Regions from separate parts of the Mesorhizobium sp. P2_C5_2 genome, predicted to be linked through region 3. Evidence: riboswitches for the same ligand, from Rfam matches in the RefSeq annotation. Region 3 holds a riboswitch; each other region holds the start of a gene.
The links. A riboswitch is a leader RNA that binds a small molecule or an ion and turns the genes downstream of it on or off. The one in region 3 is predicted to bind cobalamin.

Region 1 (7,271 bases), on a different contig from region 3:
GCCGACAATTTCGTCTCCAAGGTCGCCCGCGCCGAGACCGAATTTGCGCTGCTGCGCCACACCGGCACGCACGCCTTCGCCTGGATCGCTGGGGATCTCAACCCCAACGGCGTCGTCGGCGACGCCTCGATCGCAACGGCCGAAAAGGGCCGGCTGACCGCGGAACATCAGGCCGACGGTTTCATCACCCTGCTGAAAGACGTGCGCAAGGCGAAGCTTGCCGACTGGCTGGCGTAGCGGGCCGCCTTAGCCGTCGATTTTCAAAACGAAAGGCGTGCCCTCGAAAGCGTCGGCGCCGCGCCCGATCGCCTCGATCGCTTCGATCATGCGGCCTTGTCGCGAGAGCAGAGTGTCAGCGACGGCGATCAGCCGCGGATTAGGCGTCGCCGAGGGCGAAAGCTGCCGCAATGTCTGCGCCAATTCTGCCTCATCGCGCTTTGGCGCCAGCGCCGCGGCGATGATGTAGGCCGAGGCGGTCGAGCGGCTGATGCCGGCATAGCAATGCACGACCATCGGATTGGCACGGTCCCATTTGCGGGCGAAATCGAGCAGATTGCGCACATGGTCTTCGCCCGGCATCGTCATGCCGTCCTGTGCCACGGCGATATCGTGCATGACCAGATGCAGATGGTTGTCCTTGGCGATTGAGGCCGGCCGTGTCACCTCGGTGCCGGCGGCAAGCAGCGACAGCACGCGCTCAGCGCCGCTTCTGGCCACCGTCTCCTCAAGCTTCGCCAGCGAACAGACATGGATCATGGCGCGATCTCCTTCGGCTTATCGTTGCGCCGCGCGGACCAGTCGGCAAGCGCGGATTCAAGCCGCTGCCATTCCTCCTGACTTCCAGGCAGCCCGGCACGCAGCACCTGCGGCCGGTCGGAAAAATGCCGGAGCAGGATGCCGCGCTCGCCGAGCGCCGAAAACAGCCCGGCCGCGTTCGGAATCTGAAGATAACGAAACAGCGTCGTGCCGCCGGCGACAGCAACACCGAATCGCGCAAACAGCGCGTCGAGCCGCGCGGCATCCGAAACCAGCCGGCGTCGCATGTCAGCCTGCCAGCCGCTATCGGCAAGCGCGCGAATGCCATACTCCAGCGCCGGACCGGCGACAGCCCAGGGTCCGAATTGCGTTTCAAGCCTTTCGACCGTCAACGCATCGGAAAGCGCGAAGCCGAGCCGTAGGCCGGCAAGGCCGAAGAACTTGCCGAACGAGCGCAGCACGACGATGCCGCCCTGCCCGACATCGCCGGCAAGGCTTTCGGCGTGCGGGCCGACATCCATGAAGGCTTCGTCGACGACCAGCAGCCCGCCCTTGGCGCGCAATATCTCGGCAAGCCGAAGCAGCCTTTCCCGCGGCACAACACGCCCGTCTGGGTTGTTTGGATTGACGACGATGGCGAGGTCGGCCGCGACGAGCGCCTCGACATCGTCGACCTCCGCCACGGCATGGCCGGCGATCGCAGCCGCTCTGGCGTGCTCGGCATAGGTCGGCCCGAGCACCAGCGCCCGGCCGGGACTCACCAGCGAGGCGACGCGCGGCAACAGGATCTGCGTGCCCGGGGCTGCTGCCACATGGGCTGCCGACGGCGCGCCATAGGCGCCTGCGGCGATCCTGGCCAACTCACGCAGGCGCGCGGCTTCCGGCAATCGTGACAGAGCGGTGGCGGGCAGCTCGAAAAGCGGGTAGGAGTGCGGATTGATACCTGTCGAGAGATCGACGAAAGGTTGTGGCGCGTGAGGGAAGAGCGCGCTCGCCCGGCCAAGGGATCCACCGTGATCCACCGCAGCAATCGCTCCATCAAGAAGCTTCATGTCGATCCTGATCGCTTTCCTGTCCCTGGCCATCGAACGCATCCTGGGTTACCCGGACTGGCTATTCCGTGCCGTTGGCCATCCCGTCACCTGGTTCGGCAGGCTGATATCCTTTCTCGACCTCAGGCTCAACCGCGCCACTGATTCCGACGCCTCGCGTCGCCGCCGGGGCGCACACGCGCTGCTGGTCATTGTTCTGGTGCCGGCGGCGATTGCCTTCATCGTGCAAATCCTGCTCTGGCAGCTCTTTCCTGCCGGCATGATCATCACGGCAATCATGGCCTCGTCGCTGCTGTCGCAGAAGAGTCTCACCGAGCATGTCGAAGCGGTCGCCGATGCGCTGGACACGGGCGGGCTGGCACTCGGACGCATTGCCGTCGCCCGCATCGTCGGCCGCGATCCCGAAAAGCTCGACCACGCCGGCGTCAGCCGCGCCGCGATCGAAAGCCTGGCCGAGAATTTTTCCGACGGCATCGTCGCACCGGCCTTCTGGACCGGTGTTTGCGGCCTGGCCGGCGGCGTCGCCTATAAAGCCGCCAACACCGCCGATTCGATGATCGGTCACCGCACGCCGCGCCATGAGGCCTTCGGCCGGGCGGCAGCACTTTTCGACGACTGGATCAACCTGCCGGCCTCCCGGCTGACCGCGCTGCTTATCATTGGCGCCGCCTTTCTTGTCAGCGGCGCCGATCCCCGCAATGCCTGGGAAGCGGTGCGGCGCGACGCCAGAAAGCACCGCTCGCCCAATGCCGGCTGGCCGGAGGCGGCGATGGCCGGCGCCCTCGGCCTAGCGCTCGCCGGCCCGCGTACCTATGGCGGCGTTGTCGTCGAGGATGCGTTCATGGGCGAAGGCGGCCGGCGCGAAGCCGAGAGCCTGGACATCAGGCGGGCGCTGAAGCTCTACCAGGTCGCCGACTATCTGCTGATCGCGCTGTTCGGATTGCTCTCGGCGGGGCTGATCTACCTGACGATCTGAGATAGGTCAGAACTCGATCCCCTGCTGCGCCTTCACACCCGCAGAGAAATGGTGCTTGGTCACGCCCATTTCGGTGACGAGGTCGGCGGCCTCGACCAGCGCCGGCTTGGCATTGCGGCCGGTGACGACGACATGCAGGCCCTCGCGCCGGGCCTTTAGCGCGGCAACCACCTTGTCGAGATCGAGATAGTCATAGCGCAGCGCGATGTTAAGCTCATCGAGCACGACAAGGCTGATCGACGGATCGGCGATCAGCTCTAGCGCCTTGGCCCAGGCAGCTTCGGCCGCCGCAATGTCGCGCTTCAAATCCTGCGTCTCCCAGGTGAACCCCTCGCCCATCGTGTGCCAGACGACCCGGTCGCCGAACGCCGCGAAGGCATCTTTTTCGCCGGTGTGCCATTTGCCCTTGATGAACTGGACGACGCCGACGCGCTTGCCGTAGCCGAGCATGCGCAGCGCCAGGCCGAAGGCGGCGGTGGTCTTGCCCTTGCCGGGTCCGGTGTTGACGATCAACAGCCCCTTCTCGACCGTCTTTTCCGCAACCTCGGCATCTTGCACCGCCTTGCGCTTGGCCATCTTGGCGCGGTGGCGTTCCTCGTCTTTTGCGTCGATATCGGTCATTATTTCACCTTGAGCGGCAGCCCCGCCACCATCAGAAGCACCGTATCGGCAATTGCCGCAACCTGCTGGTTAAGCCGGCCGGCAGCGTCACGAAACCGGCGCGCCAGCGCATTGTCGGGCACGATGCCTTGCCCGACTTCGTTGGAGACCACGAACCACGGCCCGCGCGGCCGCGACAGCACGCCGGCCAGCCGCCGGCATTCCGTGTCGAGATCATGGTCGGAAAGCATATGATTGGTCAGCCACAGCGTCAGGCAATCGACGAGCACCGGCTGGTTGTCGGGTAGCGCTTCGAGTGCACCGGCAAGATCGAGCGGCGCATCGATGGTCGCCCACCCCTCGCCACGCCGCGACCGGTGTTGCGCGATGCGCTCACGCATCTCATCGTCATAGGCTTCAGCGGTCGCGATATAGGCCCATGGCGGCGTTTGGGGGGGGGGGATCTTGCCGGAGCGCSCACCGCCGATGATGAAGGTCAAACTGCGATCAGGCAAAGCTGTCGCGCAGGCTGGTCGCGGTGCCGGTGAAGCGGGCGCGCACCACGCCAACCATCGCACCAAGCACCAGCCAGAACACCAGATTGGTCAGCGTCACCGCCACCACGAACTGATGATGCAGGCCTTCCGGGATCGGCGTCTCGAAACTGTCCGGCTGCGGCGCGCCGACAATATGCGGGGCGACAATCAGGATGACAGCAAGGACGGTTAGCGGCGCCGACGTGCGGAAGGCGATCAAGGCAAGGCCAATAGCAGTCGCCACAACCGTTGCCACCCACCAGATCTGGCGCGGCATGAGATCGGCCGCCGGCATTGCCGGCAGTTCCGGCGGCAGGCCGAGGCCCGGCGCCAGCGTGAACACGGCAAAGCCGGCCAGACCCCAGAATACGCCCTGGCGCCAGTTGCCGATGCCGCCAGCGAATTCGGAAACCGCCACCAGGACCAGCGCGAAACCGATGCCGGTGACGATATTGGCCAGCACGCTGAAGGCGAAGCGCTCGAAGCCGTCGGCCGGCGCCCAGCTTTCGTCCTCCGCCGGTGCGGCCGTTTCAGCCGGTGCGGGTGCTGCACTGCTCATGGCATTTCCCGCCGGCGCGGCGGTGCTCATGGCATTGGTGTCCGTAGCGTTGGCGGCCGCGGCATGCTCATGCTTATGGCCGCCACCGGCCTGTTCGTAGACTTCCGCCTTCAGGATGAGCGGCACGGTGGCATAGGCCTGCATGCAGGCGAGAACGACGCCGGCCACGAGCCCGGCGATCGCCGCGACGAACACGACGTTGCGAAACAGGTTCATGATGTCAGATCCTCGTCAGTGGCAGGGAAACGCCATCGAATGGCGATAGTCATGCGCGGCATTGTGGATCGCATCGATATGCGAGAAGCCGACAACGCCGATGACGAAAATGCCCAGAAACGCGCTAAGCACGAGCTGCATGAAGCGCGACTGCGAGGAGACGGAAGCGCCGAGGGAGACGGAAGCGGTATTCATATCTTGTCCTTTCGCCCTCCACCCGAGGGCATCGAAGTCAGTTCCCTGTCGCCGGCAGGTCTCCTGGCTCGCGGATCAGCGCCCTTCCCCACCTTCCCGAAGAAAAATCCTCAGTGGCTTGGAGAGGACTACCGCACACAGTTGCGGGGGCAGCCACGGCATTGGGCAACAAGTCAGCCCTCACCGCATTCCCTCTTGGTCCCTAACGGAACCGACGACATGCGTGACTATAGGCTGAAACAGCCGCGTCCGGCAAACCAAATTCCGCCGGCCAACAGCGCGAATGCGCCATGCAGTATTACGGGTTCAAGGAGCTGATCCGCTCCGCAACCAGCCGCTGCAGGCGCCACAGATGGCGATCGTGAATGCCGCGCTCCTCCAGATTCTTCACCGTGTTGTAGAGATAGTCGGCGCCTGACCCCCAGTGCCCGCAGGATGTGGCCAGCCTGTCGACGACCTTCGCCTCGTCGAGCGGGCCGGAATAGGTCAGCCCTTTGCGGTTGATGACGAAAGCCAGTGCCCTGAGCGGACCGGCCTCGCTTGTAAGCTTCAGCATGCGCGGCCGGTAGCTTGTCGGCTTCAGCGTGACTTCGCGCCGGAAAAGCCGGCCCAGCTGCTCTCGCCTGTCATTGTCGGCCAGCCGGAAGGCGACGCCTTTGCACTGTCCGCCACTGTCGAGCGCCATCATCAGTCCGGGGCGCTCTTTGGTGCCCCGCCAGCGTGTCATGTTCATGCAGAAAGATCGGTGCCAGCCGCGTGCCAGCGCAACGCGGTCCTCGACATAATCGATTTCCGGCTTCCAGATCAGCGAGCCATAGCCGAACAGCCACAGCGGTTCGCTATCGGGAAGCTCGGCCTGCAATTCGTCCACCAGCGAATCGTAGTCGCTGTCATCGAGGTGCATCGCCTCCGGGTCGGGTCCGGCGTCGGCGATCTCGCGCCAGCAGCGCGCGACCAATTCCGGCGTAAGCGACATCTGTCGTGCGGCCAATTTCCGAATCCCTATGTCCGGACATGATTATGCGCAGCACCGGCAACCGGCAATGTCAGCCGTGATTGACAAACGATTTGCCGGGGTGTCGGCTGGCGTATCCCTAGAGGAAGCCAGCCATGCAACCCAATCCGAGCGAGCGCGACCCCTATAATGGCCTGACCCAGGCCAAGCCGACGCTGCCGTCCTCTGCCTATTGGGACGCCGGCGCGTACCAGCGCGACCTCGACGCCATCTGGTACAAAAGCTGGCTGCTCGTCTGCCGCGAGGCCGATCTCGCCCAGCCTTTGGCGTTCAGGACATTCCGCGTCGGCACGCAGGAGATCGTCGTGCTGCGTGACGACACCGGCGAGCTGCGCGCCTTCCACAACACCTGCCGGCATCGCGGCTCGCAGCTTTGCCAGGAAAGCGAGGGCCGGCTGAAGGCGCGGCTGATTACTTGCCCCTACCACGCCTGGTCCTATTCGCTGCGCGGTGATCTCGTGCGCGTTCCCTCGAAATCGCTGCCCGACGGTTTCGATAAGGCCGACCATCCGCTCTACCGCGTGGCGCTGTCGGTGTGGCGCGGCTTTGTCTTCGTCAACCTGCAGGAGGATGCGGCCGGCTCGGCGCAGGCATCCTTCGATCCGGCATCCGGCGACCTCGCCAACTGGCCGCTGGAAACGCTGGTGTCAGGCCATGTGCTGCGCAAGGTGATGAACTGCAACTGGAAGATCTTTTGGGAAAACTTCAACGAGTGCCTGCACTGCCCCGGCGTCCACAAGGACCTGTCGCGACTGGTGCCGATCTACGGCCGCGGCCTTATGAGTCGGCGCGACGACCCCGACTGGGTCCGCCATGCCGACAATGACGCACCGGAGTTTTCCGGCGGACTGCGTACCGGTGCCGAGACCTGGTCGCGCGATGGACAGGCGCATGGCCCGGTCTTCTCCGGCCTGACACCGGCCGAACGCGCAGCAGGCCAGACCTATTCCACCAGCCTGCCGTCGATGTTCATCGTCGGCCATGTCGACTATGTCCGCACCGTGCGGCTGACGCCGCTCGGCCCCGAACAAACCGAGCTCACCGCCGAATGGCTGTTCGCACCGGAGGCGCTGGCTGAGACCGACATCGACAATGTCGTCGCCTTCGGCACCCAGGTACTGGAAGAAGATGCGGCGATCTGCGAGGTCAACCAGAAAGGCCTGCGCTCGATGCGCCACCAGGCCGGTGTGCTGATGCCGGAGGAGTACGACCTGCACCGTTTCCACAACTGGGTGCGCGAGCACCATGCGGCATCCTGATCAAAGCGATTTCGGCAGATAGCGCCACGTGACGAATCCGCAGACGGCCGCCAGCAAGCCCAGGGTGACAAAAACCGAACCCAGGCCGAAAAACGCCAGCACCACGG
Region 2 (7,271 bases), on a different contig from region 3:
TGCGCTCCAACGCATCCAGCAGTGCACGCGGCGTTTGTGGAATCCCTTCAACACCGTAGCCCTGATCCTTCAGGTCATGCAGCATGGCCAGCACGCTCGACGGCACATCGAGGCCTACGGCATAGCCGGTGCGGCCGGGCGCACTCGGATAGTCCGGGATCAGGATCGCCAGCTTGCGCTCCGCGCGAGCCGTCTCCTGCAAACGGATAAAGGCCGCTACCCTATCCGCCACTTGCGCCACGCGATCCGGTTCCGGCCGGTTGGCGAAGGCGCGGTGGCCGAGTGCGGGGTCGGTCTCGCTTTCGCCCTTGAAGGAAATCGCGCCGGCGAGGATGCGGCCGTCGAGTTCGGGCAGCACGACATGCATGGCAAGGTCGGCGGGTGCCAGGCCGCGCTGGTTCTTGTCCCAGACGTCGCGGCGGGTGGTGGCGACGATGACCTGGAAGACCGGCACGCCGGCGCGGTCGAACAGGGTTTCGACACCGGGTTCGGCGCCGGAAGCGAAGGCGGTGGCGGTGATGATGGCGGCGGGGTTCAGGGAGGCCAGCGCGGTTTCCACGAAGGCGAAGGAGGTCGGGTCTTTCAGGCTGGAGACGAAGATGGGAGCCGGGCGCATGCCGCGCTGGCGGAGTGCTTCGAAAAGGGCGTCGATTGGGGCGACATCGGCAGCCAGCAGCATCGAACGGTAGAAGAGGATGGGGATGATGGGGGCGTTGATGTAGGTGTTGTCGGCGTCGCGTTCCCGCCCACCCCCCTCTGTCCTGCCGGACATCTCCCCCGCAAGGGGGGAGATTGAGCTCTCACGGATGTTTTCGCCAATCGCAAACGTTGCAGAGATCTTCAAAGGAGCAGGAAGGGGGCCGGCATTTGTGACGGCCGATCTCCCCCCTTGCGGGGGAGATGTCCGGTAGGACAGAGGGGGGTGTGAAGGAACGCCGACATCGCCAAAATCCAACTTGCCCACGACGCCGCGCCCCGGCTCATAAAACCCGGCCTTCGGAACGCTCACCGGCTCAGCCGCCGCAACATCTGCCCCGGCCAACCCAGCCAGCCGCTGCATCAGCGTCGTCATATTCTCTGGCCCGCCCTCGCGGAAATACCCGAGCAAGCCGTCCAGTTCCGCGCGCGGCAGCGTCGAGGCTTCGATCAGCCTGAGATCCTCGTCGTGGCTTTCGCCGGGCAGCAGCGCCAGTTTGATGCCGTGCGCGCGGGCAGTCGCGGCCAGCTGGTCACAGCCGTAGCGCCACCAGTCGTAGCCGCCGAGGATGCGCACCAAAATCACCTTGGCGTGGCGGGCGACGCTGTCGACCCAGAGGTCGACGGACATGGGATGGCGCAGGTCGCGTAGCGCCGCCAGCCGCATCGAGGGCAGGCGGGCGGCATCAGCCTTCCATGCTGCAGCCAGTCCGGCGAGGTCGCTGTCGGTGAAGGACAGGGCCACGATATCCGCTGGCGTCTGCCTGAGATCGACAGGCTCGGCGAGATCGTCGAGCGAAGCGGATGTGGTGGTGAGGATGTGCATCGTGGTTCGTGTTTTGCCTCAGCCAGCGAGTATACGCTCGATCGCCGGGCGGTTCAGTCCCTTCAGTCCGATGACGACCAGGCGCGAGCGGCGGTCGTCCCCGGCCGTCCAGGCGCGGTCATAGTAATGGTTGACGCGCGGGCCGACGGCCTGCAGCAAAAGCCGCATCGGCTTGCCACCGACATCGACGAAGCCCTTCACACGCAACACATTCTCTTCTTCGGCGACGGTGGCGACGCGCTTCGCCAGTTCGTCCGGATTGGCGATCGAGGGGATGTCGACGATGAAGGTGTCGAAGTCGTCGTGCTCGTGGTCGAAGGCGCCGTCATGATGCGACTTGCGGTTCTCGATGTCGTCCTCGACGGCGAGGCCGAGGCCGAGCAGAACGGAAGGATCGACCTTGCCATGCGCCGTCGGCACGATCTTCACGGCGCGGGCTGAGTGCTCATTGATGATGGCATTGGCGCGGGCCGAACCGGCTGAATCCATCAGGTCGCTTTTCGACAGGATGATCAGGTCGGCGCAGGCGATCTGGTCCTCGAAGACTTCTTCGACGGGATCGTCGTGGTCGAGCGTCTCGTCCTGAGCGCGCTGTGCCTGCAAGGCGTCCATGTCGTTGGCGACGCGGCCTTCGGCCAGCGCCGGCCCGTCGACCACGGCGATAACGCCATCGACGGTCACCCGGCTTTTCACGCTCGGCCACTGGAACGCCTGGACCAGCGGCTTGGGCAGCGCGAGGCCCGAGGTCTCGATCAGGATGTGGTCGACCCTGGGCGTCAGGGCCAGGATCTTGTCGAGAGCGGGTACGAAATCGTCGGCGACTGTGCAGCAGATGCAGCCATTGGCCAGTTCGACGATGTTTTCCTCGGGGCAGGTGTCGATGCCGCAGCCTTTCAGGATTTCCCCGTCAATGCCGATGTCGCCGAACTCGTTGACGATGATGGCAATGCGCTTGCCGCCGGCGTTTTCCAGGAGATGGCGGACCAGCGTCGTCTTGCCGGCGCCGAGGAAGCCGGTGACGACGGTGCAGGGTACACGGGATACAGATGCAGTCATGGTCAGTCCTTCAGCATGTCGAGGGGCGGGATGCGGGCAACGAGGCCGCGCTTGAGGCTATCGGGGCGGCCGCGCCAGGGAATGAGGCCGTCGGTCGAGGTGGCGAAGAGTTTGGCGCCGGTGACGAGATCGGCGCCGCTGGTTGGGGTCAGGTCGCCGAAGACATAGCTCCAGCAGCCATCGCGCAGGATCGCGGCGCTCAGACGGCGCTTGCAATTGCCGAGACATTCGGCGGTGCGGACCCGGATATCGCCGGCAGCGGCGCGGCGCGTGTCCTCAGCCAGCAATTCGCCGGCGCGCGGATGGGCGTCGGAGCCCGTTTCATCGCGGCACGAGGCGCAGACGATGACGGTCACGCCGGCCAGGACGTCGTTATCCCCGGACGCATTGTCCGCTGTGCCAGCCGAAAAACTGCTGTTCTGGTCCAAAAACCGGGCTCCTTGCCCGGAAACCCGCCGGGCGATCGGATTCTTTCTTCAGACGGCAGGTCTCCTGGCTCGCGAGTCATCGCCTTGGTTAGCCGCCTTCCCGGTGTCACCCAGTGGCATTCGGCCTTGGCTCTTCGCTTACAGTTGCGGGGACAGCCGCGGATTTGGGATTTTTTCCCGCACCGCATTCCCTCTTGGCCCTTGCCGTTGCGGGCAGGGGACCGTCTGGAGCGGATTTAGGCGGTTCGGGTAGGGGAAGTCAACGCACGGCTACGACATGGCAATGTCGGCCAAAGGCTGTCCCAAATCGCCGGCCGGCATCACTTCGATGCGTTCGAGGCCAAGCCAGCCCTGCATCTGCTTCAATTCCTCGAAGAGTTGAGCGGCGGTCTCAGGCGGGGCGCCGGGCTCGGCATAGGCGGCATGGACGCGCAGCACACTGGCGGGGCGGTCGGCCTTGAGGTCAACGCGCCCCACGATCCGGTCGCCGAGCAGGAAGGGCAGGACGTAGTAGCCATACTGACGCTTGTCGGCCGGAGTGTAGATCTCGATGCGGTAATGGAAATCGAACAGCCGCTCGCTGCGCGACCGCTCGAAGACGACGGGATCGAACGGCGCCAGCAGGGCGCGGGCTTCGATTTTTCGCGGAAGACGGGCGTCCTTATGGAGGTAAGCCGGCTTGTCCCAGCCTTCGACGCGCACCGGCAAAAGCTCGCCCGACTCGACCAGTTCCTCCAGCCGGCCCTTCATGTCGGCCGGCGACAGGCGGAAATAGTCGCGCAAGTCACCTGACGTCGCGATGCCATGGGCGCGGGCGGAAATGCGCAGCAATTCGCGGTGCGCGTCCTCGGCGGCCGGCACCGGCAGATCGAGGATCGCCTGCGGCAGCACGCGCTCGGGCAGGTCGTAGAAGCGCTCGAAGCCGCGCCGGTGCGCCGTGGTGATGCGGCCGGCCCAGAACAGCCATTCGAAGGCATGCTTGGCGTGGCTCCAGCCCCACCAGCCGCCCGAGCCCTTCTGGCCTTCCAGCGCGGAAGCGGCGATCGGGCCACGCTCGGCCACTGCGCGGTAGATCTCCTCGATATAGGCGGCGTGCTCGCGGCCCCATTTGGCGAGGCCCAGATACATCTCATCGCCGCTCTCGGCGCGCTGCATGCGCCAGCGCATCAGCGGCCAGGTCTCGACGGGCAGGAAGGAGGCCTCATGCGCCCAGTATTCGAACACGGTGCGCTTGCGGGTGACGGCGGCATTGTCGAGCAAAGCGAACGGGTAGGGACCAAGGCGGGAGTAGAGCGGCATATAGTGAGCGCGCACCACGGCGCTGACGGAATCGATCTGCAGCAGGCCGGTGCGCGAAAGCACCCGGGCGAAGTGGCGGCGGTCCGGTGTGCCGCCCGGCCGCGGGTCGGTAAAACCCTGCGCGCCAAGGGCGATCCGCCTGGCCATGGCGAGCGATATTTTGTCCTTCATCAAGATGCCTTTGCCCTGGTCCTGTTGCCGTATTTTTAGCCGGTGATTCCGGCGATGCTAGCAGGCTTGTGGCGGGAGACATGTCAGGAGACAAAAGTGGAGTAAAATGTGAAGGAAATCAAACAGGAGCGGATCGGACCAGTTTTTCCCGACCTGCCGTCCAGCACTGCGTTTTGAACAAGGTTTGACTTGCTTCGCCGAAAGCCCTGCGCTAACCCTCGCCGCGTTGCAGCATAGGCACCTAAAACGGTTCAGCGGTTAAACTGTCACGCTTCCGCATTAGGATTGGTTGCTGTAATCAAAGTGGATTGGCCGCCAACGGAAAGCCGCAGCATGAACGCATTGCTCAGTTCGTACCTGCCCATCGTTCTCTTCATCGCCGTGGCGGCGGTCGTCGGCCTGGCGCTTATCATCGCGCCGTTCCTGGTGGCTTACCGCAATCCCGATCCGGAAAAGCTTTCCGCCTATGAGTGCGGCTTCAACTCTTTCGACGATGCCCGCATGAAATTCGACATCCGCTTCTATCTGGTGTCGATCCTGTTCATCATCTTCGATCTGGAAGTGGCCTTCCTGTTTCCCTGGGCGGTGTCGTTCTCGAAGATCGGCATGCTCGGTTTCTGGTCGATGATGGTGTTTTTGGCGGTGCTGACCATCGGCTTTGCCTATGAATGGAAAAAAGGAGCGCTGGAATGGGATTGAACGACAGTTCCGGTACGCTCGTCGCGCCTAAGCCCAAGGGCCTGATCGACCCCAATACCGGTCGTCCGGTCGGTTCTGACGATCCGTTCTTCCTCGAGATCAACAACGAACTCGCCGACAAGGGCTTTCTGGTCACCTCGACCGAGGCGCTGATCACCTGGGCACGCAGCGGTTCGCTGATGTTCATGACCTTCGGTCTGGCCTGCTGCGCCGTCGAGATGATCCACACCTCGATGCCGCGCTACGATTCGGAGCGTTTCGGTGTTGCGCCGCGTGCGTCTCCGCGCCAGTCCGACATCATGATCGTCGCCGGAACGCTGACCAACAAGATGGCGCCGGCTTTGCGCAAGGTCTACGACCAGATGCCGGAGCCGCGCTACGTCATCTCGATGGGCTCGTGCGCCAATGGCGGCGGCTATTACCACTATTCCTATTCGGTGGTGCGCGGCTGCGACCGCATCGTGCCGGTCGACATCTATGTGCCCGGCTGCCCGCCGAGCGCCGAAGCGCTGCTCTACGGCATTCTTCTGTTGCAGAAGAAAATCCGCCGCACCGGCACGATCGAACGGTAGACCCATGGCTGCATCCCTGAGCGAACTGTCGACCTATCTCGGCGAAAAGCTGCCGGGCCGTGTCAAAGACGCCGTGCTGGCCTATGGCGAGCTCGGCATTTCCGTCGAACCCGGCGACCTGATCGACGTGGCGACCTTCCTGCGCGACGATGCGGGCTGCCAGTTCATCTCGATCATCGATGTCTGCGGCGCTGACTATCCGTCGCGGGCCAAGCGCTTCGACGTCGTCTATCATCTGTTGTCGCCGAAGCGGAATTTGCGCATCCGCATCAAGGTGCAGGCCGACGAAGAGACGCTGGTGCCGTCGCTCACCGCTGTTTATCCCGGCGCCGACTGGTTCGAGCGCGAAACCTACGATCTCTATGGCGTGCTGTTCTCAGGTCATCCCGACCTGCGCCGCATCCTCACCGATTACGGTTTCGAGGGCCACCCGCTGCGCAAGGACTTCCCGCTGACCGGTTTCGTCGAAGTCCGCTACGACGACGAAGCCAAGCGCGTCATCTACGAGCCGGTCGAGCTCAAGCAGGAATTCCGCAATTTCGATTTTCTCTCGCCATGGGAAGGGACGGATTACGTCCTGCCGGGCGATGAAAAAGCCAAGACGAATTGAGGCGCCAGAATGGCCGAAACCTCCGTCCGCAATTTTAACATCAACTTTGGACCTCAACACCCTGCCGCGCATGGTGTTTTGAGGTTGGTGCTTGAGTTGGACGGCGAAGTGGTCGACCGCGTCGATCCGCATATCGGCTTGCTGCATCGCGGCACCGAAAAGTTGATCGAGCACAAGACCTATCTGCAGGCGGTGCCCTATCTCGACCGGCTCGACTATTGCGCGCCGATGAACCAGGAGCATGCTTTTGCGCTTGCCGCCGAGCGGCTGCTCGGCATCGAGGTGCCGAAGCGCGGCCAGCTGATCCGCGTGCTCTATTGCGAGATCGGCCGCATCATGTCGCACATCCTCAATGTGACGACGCAGGCGCTTGATATCGGCGCGCTGACGCCGCCGCTGTGGGGCTTCGTCGAACGTGAAAAGCTGATGGTGTTTTACGAACGGGCCTCGGGCTCGCGCATGCATGCGGCCTATTTCCGTCCCGGCGGCGTGCACCAGGACCTGCCGCAAAAACTGGTCGAAGACATCGGCAAGTGGATCGACCCGTTCCTGAAGTCGCTCGACGATCTCGACAGACTGCTCACCGGCAACCGCATCTTCAAGCAGCGCAATGTCGATATCGGCACGGTGTCGCTGGCCGACGCCTGGGCCTGGGGCTTTTCCGGCGTCATGGTGCGCGGCTCGGGTGCCGCATGGGACCTGCGTAAGTCGCAGCCCTATGAATGCTATTCCGAGATGGATTTCGATATCCCGATCGGCAAGAACGGTGACTGCTATGACCGTTATCTCGTGCGCATGGAAGAGATGCGTCAATCGGCCAAGATCATGCGCCAGTGCGTCGACCTTTTGCTCGGCAAGGAAAGCACCGGCCCGGTGTCAAACCTCGACGGCAAGGTGGTGCCGCCGAAGCGTCA
Region 3 (7,271 bases):
GCTGCGCGACAAGGACCAGATCATCGCCTCGGGCTGGTGGAACTCGTTCTCCAGCTCTACCCAGACCGAAGCCGGGCGGTTGCCGCCGGCCTCGGCGCAGGTCGAGAAGGACGGCAAGTTCGTGCTTGCCGGCAACATCTTTGGCGACGCTGCCGCCCGCAACATCAGCGCCTTCGGCGTCAAGTCGGCGGCACCGACGCAATATCCGGCCGGCACGACTGCCGATCTCGGCGACGGCGTCACCTTGCAGCTCAATGCCGACGGAACTTTCGTCATGTCGTCGCCGAAAGCCTTTGAGGGCGACCGTGGCCAGCGCGTCTATTATGCCTCGTCGGCGCCGCCGAAATTCACCACCGACAATTACAACACGGTGCTGTTTTCGGAAGGCATCGGCCGCTCGTTCATGAACTCGCTGACCGTTACCATTCCGGCGACCGTCATCCCGATCCTGATCGCGGCTTTCGCCGCCTATGCACTGGCCTGGATGCGCTTTCCCGGCCGCGCGCTGCTGATCGCCGTCATCATCGGCCTGCTGGTCGTGCCGCTGCAGATGTCACTGATCCCGTTGCTCAAACTCTACAACGGCGTCGGCACTTTCTTCGGAGTTCCGTCGAAAACCTATCTCGGCATCTGGCTGGCGCATACCGGGTTCGGCCTGCCCTTCGCCATCTATCTCTTGCGCAGCTACATTGCCGGCCTGCCGCGAGAGATCATGGAATCGGCACGCATCGACGGCGCCAGCGATTTCGAGATTTTCGTCAAGATCGTGCTGCCGCTGTCGTTCCCGGTGCTGGCCTCCTTCGCCATCTTCCAGTTCCTGTGGGTGTGGAACGATTTGTTGGTGGCGATGGTTTTCCTCGGTACCGAGGGCGATCAGATCGTGCTGACCGCCAAGCTCAATGCGCTGCTCGGCTCGCGCGGCGGCGACTGGGAGATACTGACGACATCGGCCTTTGTGACCATCATCGTGCCGCTGATCGTGTTCTTCTCGCTGCAGCGCTATTTCGTCCGCGGGCTACTGGCCGGCTCGGTCAAAGGAGGTTGAGACTTATGCAATCCGCTTTGAAGGCGACCTCGAAGCCCGATCTCGCCGTCGATCGCGACTGGTGGCGGGGCGCGGTGATCTACCAGATCTATCCGCGCTCCTACCAGGACTCCAATGGCGACGGCATAGGCGACCTCAAGGGCATCATCCGCAGGCTGCCCTACATCGCTTCGCTGGGCGTCGACGCCATCTGGATTTCGCCCTTCTTCAAGTCGCCGATGAAGGATTTCGGCTACGACGTGTCGGACTATTGCGACGTCGACCCGATGTTCGGCACGCTCGCCGATTTCGACGCGCTGGTTGCCGAGGCTCATCATCTTGGCCTCAAGGTGATGATCGATGAGGTGCTGTCGCACACCGCCGACATCCATCCATGGTTCAAGGAGAGCCGCGCCAACCGCGGCAATCCGAAGGCCGACTGGTATGTCTGGGCCGATGCCAGACCCGACGGCACGCCGCCCAACAACTGGCTGTCGATCTTCGGCGGCTCGGCCTGGCAGTGGGACACCAGCCGCCAGCAGTATTATCTGCATAATTTCCTGTCCGAACAGCCGGACCTCAACTTCCACAATCTGGAAGTCCAGGACGCGCTGCTCGACGTCACCCGCTTCTGGCTGGAGCGCGGCGTCGACGGCTTCCGCCTCGACACCATCAATTTCTACTTCCACAGCCAAGGGCTGGAGAACAATCCGCCGCTGCCGCCGGAAGAACGCAACGACCAGACGGCACCTGCGGTCAACCCCTACAACTACCAGGACCATATCTACGACAAGAGCCGGCCGGAAAACCTTGCCTTCCTCGAACGGTTCCGGGCGCTGCTCGACGAATATCCGGCGACCGCCGCCGTCGGCGAAGTCGGCGATTCGCAGCGCGGGTTGGAAGTGGTCGCCGCCTACACGGCCGGCGGCAAGCGCGTCCACATGTGCTATTCCTTCGATTTCCTGGCGCCGGAAAAGATCAGCGCCGCCAAGGTGCGCCAGGTGCTGGAAGCCTTCGGCAAGGTCGCCAGCGACGGCTGGTCATGCTGGGCCTTCTCCAATCATGACGTGATGCGTCCAGCCTCGCGTTGGGCCGCAGATGAGGCCGATCCGACCGCCTATCTCAAGGTGATCTCGGCGCTGCTGATGTCTCTGCGCGGCTCGGTCTGCCTCTATCAGGGCGAGGAGCTTGGGTTGGGCGAAGCCGAGCTTAAGTTCGAGGATCTGCAGGACCCCTACGGCATCCGCTTCTGGCCGGAATTCAAGGGTCGCGACGGCTGCCGCACGCCGATGGTGTGGGATGCAACCGCCGCCAATGCCGGCTTTTCGACGGCCAAGCCCTGGCTGCCGGTGCCCGGCAAGCATTTGTCGCAAGCGGTCAATGTTCAGCAGGGCGACGCCGCCTCGCTACTCGAGCACTATCGGCGCTTTCTCGGCTTCCGCCGCCAGCATCCGTCGCTGGCCAAAGGCGACATCGAGTTCATCGAAAGCGAGGGCGACACTGTCGCCTTCACTCGCCGCGAGGGCAACGAGCAGATCGTCTGCGTCTTCAATCTGGGCAACAAGCCGGCCACGGTCGATCTCGGCGGCCAGGCGCTGCAGCCCTTGGCCGGGCATGGTTTTTCGGGACAATCCGGCACAGGCTCCATCCGCCTCGGCGGCTACGGCGCCTGGTTCGGGCGTATCGACTGAGTTTTGACGAAACGAATTTCTTGAGGAAATCTGGGTTCTCTAGGGAAATCACTGGGAGGAAATCATGGCCGATGTCACGCTGAGACAAGTGAAGAAATCATACGGCAATCTGCACATTCTCCATGGCATCGACCTCGACATAAAGTCGGGCGAGTTCATCGTCTTCGTCGGCCCGTCGGGCTGCGGCAAGTCGACCTTGCTGCGGTCCATCGCCGGGCTTGAGGAGATCACCTCCGGCGAGCTGAAGATCGCTGGCGAGGTAGTCAACGACGTGCCGCCTTCGAAGCGCGGCATCGCCATGGTATTCCAGTCCTACGCGCTCTACCCGCACATGACCGTCTACGACAACATGGCGTTCTCGATGAAGATCGGCAAGGAAAGCAAGGCCGAGATCGACAAAAGGGTGCGGCAGGCAGCGGAGATCCTGCAGCTGACCAAATATCTCGACCGTCTGCCCAAGGCGATGTCGGGCGGCCAGCGTCAGCGCGTCGCCATCGGCCGCGCCATCGTGCGCAACCCGAAAGTGTTCCTGTTCGACGAGCCGCTGTCGAACCTTGACGCCGCGCTGCGCGTCGCCACCCGCATCGAGATCGCCAAGCTCAAGGAATCGATGCCCAACACGACGATGATCTATGTCACCCACGACCAGGTCGAGGCGATGACGCTGGCCGACCGCATCGTTGTGCTGAAGGACGGCCATATCGAGCAAGTCGGCACGCCGATGGACCTCTACAAGAAGCCCGGCAATCTGTTCGTTGCCCAGTTCATCGGCTCGCCGGCCATGAACATCCTGCCAGCGACCATCGATAAAACGGGTGACCCGACCATCGTCAGCCATGTCGGCGGCCGCAAGGCGACGGTGCCGATCGCGACGCCGGCGTCCGCCAAGGGTGCGGCGGTCAGCTTCGGCGTTCGGCCGGAGGATCTGTCGGTCGCCACCGGCGCGGAATATCTGTTCGAGGGGGTGGTGGACTATGTCGAGCAGCTCGGCGAGGTCCAGCTGGTCTATGTCGACATCGGCCGCGCCGACCTGCCTCTGGTGACCAAGCTGCCCGGCAATGTCGAGGTCAAGCGCGGGGCAAAGCTGCGGCTGACCGCGGATGCCGGCGACCTGCACATCTTCGACGCCGACGGACACTCCTTCTCGCTCAAGCCCCTGGAAGTGAAGGCGGCCTGAGAGTCGGCTCGTCGTATCGGCATGAAAAAAGAGCGGCGGGCCAGGCCCGCCGCTCTTTTTTGGAAACGTCGGCTGTTAGCGGTTGCCGAACAGATCCCGGTTGCTGCCTTGCGGGGCGGGCTTCTGCACGTCGCCCGACGAGTTCAACAGCTTGTAGACCGGCGAACCGGTGTTCGGTACCGACGACGTGCGGGTGTTGTCGACGTTGACAGTCGCCTGGTTGTCGACGGCGCTTGAGCCGACATTGTCGTTGCGGGCATAAGCACTGCCGGCGGCAATCAAAAGCGCAGCGGCAGCAAGAGCAATCTTCTTCATTTCAAGTCTCCTGAGTTTCATCATGCGGCAGAGCGGCTGGGCAATCCCGCCGCTCTGCGTCTTGTTCGATATCGGCCTGGATCGTTTTCCGAAAAACTCGGGGATCAGACGCTGAATCGCCTGTTAGCGATTGCCGAAGAGGTTACGGTCGGAACCCGGGGCCGGCGCCTGAGCAGCCGACGAATCCGACTTCACGATCGCGGCAGTATGGCCGCTGTCGGTCGACGTAACCGCAGGCTGGTTCGAACCATTGGAACTGTAATTGTCGCTACCAGCGAAGGCGCTGCCGGTGATGGCCAAAACGGCGGCGGCAGTAAGGATGATCTTTTTCATTTTTAGCACTCCAGTTTGTCTGTCCGTCTAGCGGCGTGTCCTGGGAGGATTTCGCGTCGTTCGGACAGCCCCGATGTGGGAAAGCCATAGGCTGGTTTCCAATCACGAAGTTGTTCCGTGTGGACCACGACTCTGCACCTTGAAATTGTGCCAGAGAGTTCCTTCATGGTGCTTTATTATATTGTTTTCAGGCAGTTACGTCGAACCGGGCGGTTCGCTCCGGTGTCGGCTTTCGGACCGTCGTTCACACCGTCCTGCACGCATTGTCAACAGAAACGAACCGTTCGGTTCGATTTTAGAGATCGCTAATAGTAACTTTTCGATACCTTTAACCTATTTTGCAGGCGCAGGGGGCTGGATTCGAAGCGATTCGAAACGGCGAGGATCGCTTCCCAAGACAGGATTTCAGCCGTTCAGTCGTTGGCCGAAGCGCATGCCGCGCGTGTCGCGCCGCATGGATACGATGTCGCTTTCATGCCGATGTCGCGATCGCTGCCGTGGTTAGATGATCGCATCTCAGGTGCCGCTTCGTGACGACGCAGCGGAGAATTGGGAAGCCGGTCAGAATCCGGCGCTGCCCCCGCAACGGTGGTGGAGTTCAAGTCGCAACGGGAGACCACTGGGCAACAGCCTGGGAAGGTGTCGCGATGGTCCGCAAGGACAACTCCAGAGCCCGGAAACCAGCCCGAGATGCTTGAACTCGACTGATCGCGGTGGGCGGTCAAGAGGTGGGTAGCGCATGTCCGGCGGCTTGCCGGCCTGCGGCCGATCCTTCCTCCATCACCACCAAGTTCAGTCCTTAAACCACGAGGACAGAACTATGGATGCGCGCAACGACATGCTGAGGCTCTTGAACGGCCGCAAGCAAGGCTTTTCGCTGGAACAGCCCTTCTACACCGACCCGGACTATTTCAAGCTCGACATGGAGCTGATCTGGTATCGCGACTGGCTGTTCATCGGCCATGATTGCGAGCTGCCGAAGCCCGGCAGCTATATCACCGTTCAGATCGGCGACTATCCGGTGGTTCTGGTCCGCGACCAGAAGGGCAACATCAACGCCTTTCACAATTCCTGCCGCCATCGCGGCAGCCGCGTCTGCAACACCGAGAAAGGCACGGCGGCAAAGCTCGTCTGCCCCTATCACCAGTGGACCTACGAGCTGGATGGCCGACTGCTGTTTGCCCGCCAGATGGCCGAGGGTTTCGACAAGAGCCAGTTCGGCCTGAAGCCGGTCGCCTGCGAAAGTGTGGCCGGTTACATCTTCATCTGCCTGGCGAAAGAGCCCGCCGACTTCGCACCGATGCGGGCCATGATCGAGCCCTACCTCAAGCCGCATCGGCTGAGCGAAGCCAAGATCGCTTTCGAATCGACCATCGTCGAGAAAGGCAACTGGAAGCTGGTCTGGGAAAACAACCGCGAGTGCTATCACTGCGCCGGCAACCATCCCGAGCTCTGCAAGACATTCCCTGAAGCGCCGACGGTGACCGGCGTGCAGGGCGCCGACAGCGATCCGGAGATGCTGGCGCACTGGGCGAAATGCGAGGCGGCGGGCCTGCCGAGCAAATTCCGCATCGACCCGGCCGGACAGTACCGCGCCACCCGCGCGCCGCTGCTGCGCGATGCCGTCAGTTATACGATGACGGGAAAGCGCGCCGTGACCAAGAACCTCTCCAACACTGTTGCCGCCGACCGCATCGGCACCTTGATGCACTACCACTATCCGACGACCTGGAATCACATCCTGATCGACCATGCGGTGACCTTCCGGGTGCTGCCGATCAGCGCCACCGAAACCGCGGTGACGACCAAGTGGCTGGTGCACAAGGATGCCGTCGAGGGTGTCGACTACACCATCGACGAACTCACGCATGTCTGGACCGAGACCAACGACCAGGACCGCCGCATCGTCGAGGAAAATGCCTTCGGCATCCTGTCGCCGGCCTATGAGCCGGGCCCTTACTCAGAGCTGCATGAGGGCGGCGTGATCCAGTTCGTCGAATGGTACGCAGCCTTCATCGGTCCGCGCCTCGCCGAAGGCGGCCGGCCGGCGCTGCGCAGCGTGGCGTGAGCTCAGGCAGGCGAAGAAGGACCAGAGGATGAATGCGATGACAGATCTTGGCCTCTATCGCCATCTCGACCAGATGGCGCCGTGGAACGACAGGCTTCAGGTGCTGGAAGTGATCGGCGTCAGCGACGAGGCGCCTGACGTCAAGACTTTCACCTTCCGCTCCGACAACCAGACCTGGTTCCGCTACAAGCCGGGCCAGTTCTTGACGCTGGAACTGCCGACCCCGGACGGGCCGCTGATGCGCACCTACACGCTGTCGTCGTCGCCGTCGCGACCGTTTTCGATCGCGGTGACGGTGAAAGCGCAGGCCGGCAGCATAGGCACGCGCTGGATGTTCGACCATCTGGTGCCCGGCTCGCACGTCAAGGCCTATGGGCCGGCCGGCGATTTTTCGCTGCATAGCCATCCGGCGGCCAAATATCTGTTCATTTCGGCCGGCTCCGGCGTGACGCCGATGATGTCGATGCTGCGCTGGCTGAACGACTGCGCGCCATGGACAGATGTCGGCTTCGTCAATTGCGCGCGGCGTGCGGAAGAGATCATCTTCCGCAAGGAGCTCGAACTGCTCGGCGGCCATATGCCGGGCCTGTCGCTCGGCTTCATGATCGAGGAGCGGTCGAGCCGCGAGGGCTGGTACGGCCATATGGGCCGTATCGACGCGAT

Region 1: another riboswitch for cobalamin. It lies ahead of AC1D1B_RS21450 (CbtB domain-containing protein); the one in region 3 lies ahead of AC1D1B_RS02725 (aromatic ring-hydroxylating oxygenase subunit alpha).
Region 2: another riboswitch for cobalamin. It lies ahead of AC1D1B_RS21170 (DUF1636 family protein); the one in region 3 lies ahead of AC1D1B_RS02725 (aromatic ring-hydroxylating oxygenase subunit alpha).

Annotation. Positions count from the first base shown of each region.
Region 1 covers NZ_JBFUDV010000005.1:610,121-617,391, reverse strand. Annotated here, with positions in the region: gene AC1D1B_RS21485 (creatininase family protein) at 1-237, shown strand, start outside; gene AC1D1B_RS21480 (tyrosine phosphatase family protein) at 247-756, opposite strand; gene cobD (threonine-phosphate decarboxylase CobD) at 753-1,808, opposite strand; gene cbiB (adenosylcobinamide-phosphate synthase CbiB) at 1,807-2,784, shown strand; gene cobO (cob(I)yrinic acid a,c-diamide adenosyltransferase) at 2,791-3,405, opposite strand; gene cobU (bifunctional adenosylcobinamide kinase/adenosylcobinamide-phosphate guanylyltransferase) at 3,405-3,899, opposite strand; gene AC1D1B_RS21455 (CbtA family protein) at 3,892-4,695, opposite strand; gene AC1D1B_RS21450 (CbtB domain-containing protein) at 4,711-4,890, opposite strand; cobalamin riboswitch at 4,927-5,121, opposite strand; gene AC1D1B_RS21445 (gamma-glutamylcyclotransferase) at 5,189-5,881, opposite strand; gene AC1D1B_RS21440 (aromatic ring-hydroxylating oxygenase subunit alpha) at 6,001-7,164, shown strand; gene AC1D1B_RS21435 (MFS transporter) at 7,165-7,271, opposite strand, start outside.
Region 2 covers NZ_JBFUDV010000005.1:551,497-558,767, forward strand. Annotated here, with positions in the region: gene AC1D1B_RS21160 (cobaltochelatase subunit CobN) at 1-1,522, opposite strand, end outside; gene cobW (cobalamin biosynthesis protein CobW) at 1,541-2,578, opposite strand; gene AC1D1B_RS21170 (DUF1636 family protein) at 2,581-3,006, opposite strand; cobalamin riboswitch at 3,044-3,247, opposite strand; gene AC1D1B_RS21175 (winged helix-turn-helix domain-containing protein) at 3,277-4,476, opposite strand; gene AC1D1B_RS21180 (NADH-quinone oxidoreductase subunit A) at 4,810-5,175, shown strand; gene AC1D1B_RS21185 (NuoB/complex I 20 kDa subunit family protein) at 5,166-5,747, shown strand; gene AC1D1B_RS21190 (NADH-quinone oxidoreductase subunit C) at 5,752-6,357, shown strand; gene AC1D1B_RS21195 (NADH-quinone oxidoreductase subunit D) at 6,367-7,271, shown strand, end outside.
Region 3 covers NZ_JBFUDV010000001.1:585,727-592,997, forward strand. Annotated here, with positions in the region: gene AC1D1B_RS02700 (carbohydrate ABC transporter permease) at 1-1,045, shown strand, start outside; gene bglA (beta-galactosidase BglA) at 1,051-2,715, shown strand; gene AC1D1B_RS02710 (ABC transporter ATP-binding protein) at 2,780-3,892, shown strand; gene AC1D1B_RS02715 (DUF680 domain-containing protein) at 3,968-4,207, opposite strand; gene AC1D1B_RS02720 (DUF680 domain-containing protein) at 4,331-4,540, opposite strand; cobalamin riboswitch at 5,042-5,243, shown strand; gene AC1D1B_RS02725 (aromatic ring-hydroxylating oxygenase subunit alpha) at 5,361-6,608, shown strand; gene AC1D1B_RS02730 (FAD-binding oxidoreductase) at 6,646-7,271, shown strand, end outside.